Regions from separate parts of the Pseudomonas sp. 15C genome, predicted to be linked through region 1. Evidence: predicted binding sites of a transcription regulator. Region 1 holds the regulator's gene; the other holds the start of a gene.
The links. Region 1 encodes sigma-54, which starts transcription at its own class of promoters, with help from an activator protein. Its sites were predicted from a motif close to ANTGGCATNNANNTTGCTNT; they were not measured.
Positions count from the first base shown of each region.

Region 2: the regulator sigma-54 is predicted to act here: its motif matches at 1,478-1,497, upstream of ACYYKW_RS12670 (CmpA/NrtA family ABC transporter substrate-binding protein).

Region 1 is NZ_JBUDGD010000029.1:37,633-40,032, reverse strand. Features, by position in the region: gene lptB (LPS export ABC transporter ATP-binding protein) at 1-605, shown strand, start outside; gene ACYYKW_RS16060 (RNA polymerase factor sigma-54) at 791-2,284, shown strand; gene hpf (ribosome hibernation-promoting factor, HPF/YfiA family) at 2,358-2,400, shown strand, end outside.
Region 2 is NZ_JBUDGD010000019.1:51,526-53,925, reverse strand. Features, by position in the region: gene ACYYKW_RS12675 (ANTAR domain-containing response regulator) at 1-134, opposite strand, end outside; gene ACYYKW_RS12670 (CmpA/NrtA family ABC transporter substrate-binding protein) at 150-1,361, opposite strand; gene ACYYKW_RS12665 (quinone-dependent dihydroorotate dehydrogenase) at 1,585-2,400, shown strand, end outside.

The DNA of each region.
Region 1 (2,400 bases):
GCAAGACGACCTGCTTCTACATGATCGTCGGTCTGGTGCAGGCCGATCAGGGTCGCGTGCTGATCGACGATCTGGACGTCAGCCACCAGCCAATGCACGGCCGCGCCAAAGCCGGCATCGGCTATCTGCCGCAAGAAGCGTCGATCTTCCGCAAACTGTCGGTGGCCGACAACATCATGGCCATCCTCGAGACCCGTCAGGAACTCGACAAGGCCGGTCGCCGCAAAGAGCTGGAGAGCCTGCTGCAGGAATTCCACATCAGCCACATTCGCGACAACCTCGGCATGAGCCTGTCGGGTGGTGAGCGCCGCCGGGTGGAAATCGCCCGCGCCCTGGCCACCGCACCGAAATTCATCCTGCTCGACGAGCCGTTCGCCGGTGTCGACCCGATCTCGGTTGGCGACATCAAGCAGATCATTCACCATCTCAAAGCCAAAGGCATCGGTGTGCTGATCACCGACCACAACGTGCGCGAGACGCTGGATATCTGCGAAACCGCATACATTGTCAACGACGGTCAATTGATCGCCGAAGGTGACGCCGAGACTATCCTGGCCAACGATCTGGTGAAGGAAGTGTATCTGGGTCACGAGTTCCGCCTGTAAGCGCGAGCTGTTCGACAAGCTGCGCGGGTGCTGTATCGATCAAGCCGTTTTTTATAGCGCTTAATTGTTACAGCGCTCTAGGCAAACACTTCAGTTTCAGGCATATAATTTGCTTAAGTTTGGCGCTTCGGCGCCCTGTAGTGGATGGCGCATAGCGCCGGCGAATAAGGTGTTAAGCCCCTGCCATGAAACCATCGCTAGTCTTGAGAATGGGCCAGCAGCTGACGATGACACCGCAGCTGCAACAGGCCATCCGCCTGCTCCAATTGTCGACCCTGGATCTGCAACAGGAAATCCAGGAGGCTCTGGAATCCAACCCGATGCTCGAACGCCAGGAAGAAGGCGACGACTTCGACAATTCCGATCCGCTGGCCGACAACGTCGAGCAAAAGCCCAACACCGACATTCAGGAACCTTCTTACCAGGAAGCCGCGCCGACGGTAGACAATCTCGACGATGGCGAATGGAGCGAGCGCATCCCCAACGAGCTTCCGGTAGACACGGCCTGGGAGGATGTTTACCAGACCAGCGCCAGCAGTCTGCCGAGCAGCGATGATGACGAGTGGGATTTCACCACCCGCACTTCCGTCGGCGAAAGCCTGCAGAGCCATTTGCTCTGGCAGTTGAACCTCGCACCGATGTCCGACACCGATCGCCTGATCGCCGTGACCCTGATCGATTGCATCAACAATCAGGGCTACCTGGACGAAACCCTCGAAGAAATCCTCGACGCCTTCGACCCGGAACTGGACATTGAACTGGACGAAATCGAAGCCGTCCTGCACCGCATCCAGCAGTTCGAGCCCGCGGGCATCGGCGCACGCAACCTCAGCGAATGCCTGCTGTTGCAACTGCGCCAGTTGTCGGCAAAAACGCCATGGCTGGCAGAGGCCAAACGCCTGGTCAGCGACTATATCGACCTGCTTGGCGGCCGCGACTACAGTCAGCTGATGCGGCGCATGAAACTCAAGGAAGACGAGCTGCGCCAGGTCATCGAACTGGTGCAGAGCCTCAATCCGCGACCGGGTTCGCAGATCGAGTCCACCGAAGCCGAATACGTCATACCTGACGTCATCGTGCGCAAGGACAACGAGCGCTGGCTGGTCGAGCTGAACCAGGAATCGGTACCGCGTCTACGCGTCAACGCTCAGTACGCCGGTTTCGTAAAACGCGCCGACACCAGCGCCGACAACACCTTCATGCGCAATCAGCTTCAGGAAGCTCGCTGGTTCATCAAAAGCCTGCAGAGCCGCAACGAAACGCTGATGAAAGTCGCCACGCAGATCGTCGAGCATCAGCGCGGCTTCCTGGAGTACGGCGACGAAGCCATGAAACCGCTGGTCCTGCATGACATCGCCGAGGCGGTGGGCATGCACGAATCGACGATTTCCCGAGTGACCACACAAAAATTCATGCATACCCCGCGCGGTATTTATGAGCTGAAATACTTTTTCTCCAGCCACGTGAGTACCTCCGAAGGCGGCGAATGCTCGTCCACGGCGATCCGCGCGATCATCAAGAAACTGGTTGCCGCGGAAAATCAGAAAAAGCCGTTGAGTGACAGCAAGATCGCTGGTTTACTGGAGGCACAAGGCATTCAGGTGGCTCGCCGCACCGTCGCCAAGTACCGCGAATCCCTCGGAATCGCGCCTTCGAGCGAACGCAAGCGGTTGATGTAAGCCACGTTACAGCGTTCCAGTGGCAGGCTTTTCGGCCTGCCGCTTTATGCACTGGCAACGAAGGAGAAGCTGTATGCAAGTCAACATCAGTGGACACCAACTGGAAGTGACCGAAC
Region 2 (2,400 bases), on a different contig from region 1:
ACCGTTTCGACGCGTGAGGGCAGGTCGATGGTCAGGCCGGACTCGTCGATCACCTCGAAACCAGCCTCGGTCAATGCCGCCTTGAGACGGCCGACTTTTTTCGCGGTGTCGTTGATCAGCAGAATACGCAACATGTTCGCGGCCTCCGGTCAGCGCTGGGCAAGCAGGGGAGCGTCGTCGTTCAGCGCGTGCAGCTTGAAGCTGCGCGCGTAGCCGGCCGGATCGCTGCCGTCCCAGACCTTGCCATCAAGCAACTGGCTGCTGCGCATGTCGGTGCCCCAGGCGGCCACGCCAACCGCCGTTGCGGCATCGCGATACAGCTGCAGTTGCTGAACCTGACGGGCCACGGCGAGGTAGTCCGGGTCGCTCCGCAACAAGCCCCATCGGCGGAACTGGGTCATGAACCACATGCCATCGGAGAGGTACGGCAAGTTGACTTCGCCATTGCCATGAAAGCGCAGCGCGTGCGGGTCTTGCCAGCGATTGCCGAGGCCGTCGGCATAGTCGCCGAGAAAACGCGGTTCGATGCACGCCACCGGCGCATCGAGGTATTCCGTCGCGCTGAGCAGGTGCGCGGTGCTGCGGCGATTTTCCGGGCTGGCTTCGATGAAGCGGCTGGCCTCGAGAATCGCCATCACCAATGCCCGCGCGGTATTCGGGTACTGCTCGACGAATTCACGGGTGCAACCGAGGACCTTTTCCGGGTGATCGGGCCAGATGGTCTGGCTGGTGGCGAGGGTGAAACCGAGGTCCTGCTGCACCGCGCTGGCGGCCCACGGCTCGCCGACGCAAAAACCGTCGATGCGCCCGGCTTGCAGGTGCGCGACCATTTGCGGCGGCGGCACCACCACACTGTCGACATCCTGCAACGGATGGATGCCCTGACTTGCCAGCCAGTAATACAGCCACATCGCATGGGTGCCGGTGGGGAAGGTCTGGGCGAAGGTCAGTTTTGCGCGGCTTTGGTGCACGTGGCGGTCGAGCGCTTCAGGACTGTTCACGCCGAGGTTTTGCAGACCGCGCGAGAGGTTCAGGCTCTGGCCGTTCTGGTTGAGGCCCATCAGCACGGCCATGTCGGTCGGCGCGACGCCGCCGATGCCCAGGTGCACGGCGTAGATCAGCCCGTACAGGCTGTGCGCGGCGTCGAGTTCGCCGCTGACCAGTTTGTCGCGCAGGTTGGCCCAAGAGGCTTGGCGCTTGAGGTTCAGGGTCAGGCCGTAGGGCTGGGCAAAGCCCTGCGTGGCCGCGACGACGACCGAGGCGCAGTCGCTCAGGGCCATGAAGCCGAGGTTGATCGCGCTCTTTTCCGGCGCATCGCTGCCATTGACCCAGGCCAGCGGCCCGACCGTCAGTTCATTCATACATCGCCACCTCGAAAAAAAAGCGCCGCCGCGGACTTTGCCCAGGCAAATCCCGTAGACGACGCCATTGTCCGCGCTCGCCGGTCGTCATTGGCCGGCGAGTTGATAACCGGGGAAGTGCAAGGCATATGCCACCGGCGCGATTTGCGCGTGCGCCTCGCGCCGCAGGGCCATGCCCGGCTATAATCGCCGCCTCTTTTCGCCGCCCGAGTCATCGCCGCCCATGTACACCCTGGCCCGTCAGCTGTTGTTCAAACTTTCCCCGGAAACCTCCCACGATCTGTCGCTGGATCTGATCGGCGCGGGTGGACGTTTGGGCCTCAACGGCTTGCTCTGCAAGGCGCCGGCGCAGGTGCCCGTAACCGTCATGGGCCTGGAGTTTCCCAACCCGGTGGGGCTGGCGGCCGGGCTGGACAAGAACGGCGCGGCCATCGATGGTTTTGCGCAACTGGGCTTTGGCTTTGTCGAAATCGGCACCGTGACTCCGCGTCCGCAGCCGGGTAATCCGAAACCACGGATTTTCCGCTTGCCGGAAGCCGAGGCAATCATCAACCGCATGGGCTTCAACAACCTCGGCGTCGACAACCTGCTGGCGCGCGTCGCTGCTGCGAAATACCAGGGCGTGCTGGGCATCAACATCGGCAAGAACTTCGACACCCCGGTCGAGCGTGCAGTCGACGATTACCTGATCTGCCTCGACAAGGTCTATGCTCACGCCAGCTATGTGACGGTCAACGTCAGCTCGCCAAACACCCCGGGCCTGCGCAGCCTGCAGTTCGGTGATTCGCTCAAGCAGTTGCTCGCGGACCTGGCCACGCGCCGCGCCGAACTGGCGCTGCGCCACGGCAAGCACGTGCCGCTGGCAATCAAGATCGCCCCGGACATGACCGACGAAGAAACCGTGCAGGTGGCGCAGGCGCTGATCGAAACCGGCATGGACGCGGTGATCGCCACCAACACCACCCTCAGCCGGGTGGGCGTTGAAGGCATGGAGCATGGCGACGAGGCGGGCGGTCTGTCCGGCGCACCGGTGCGCGAG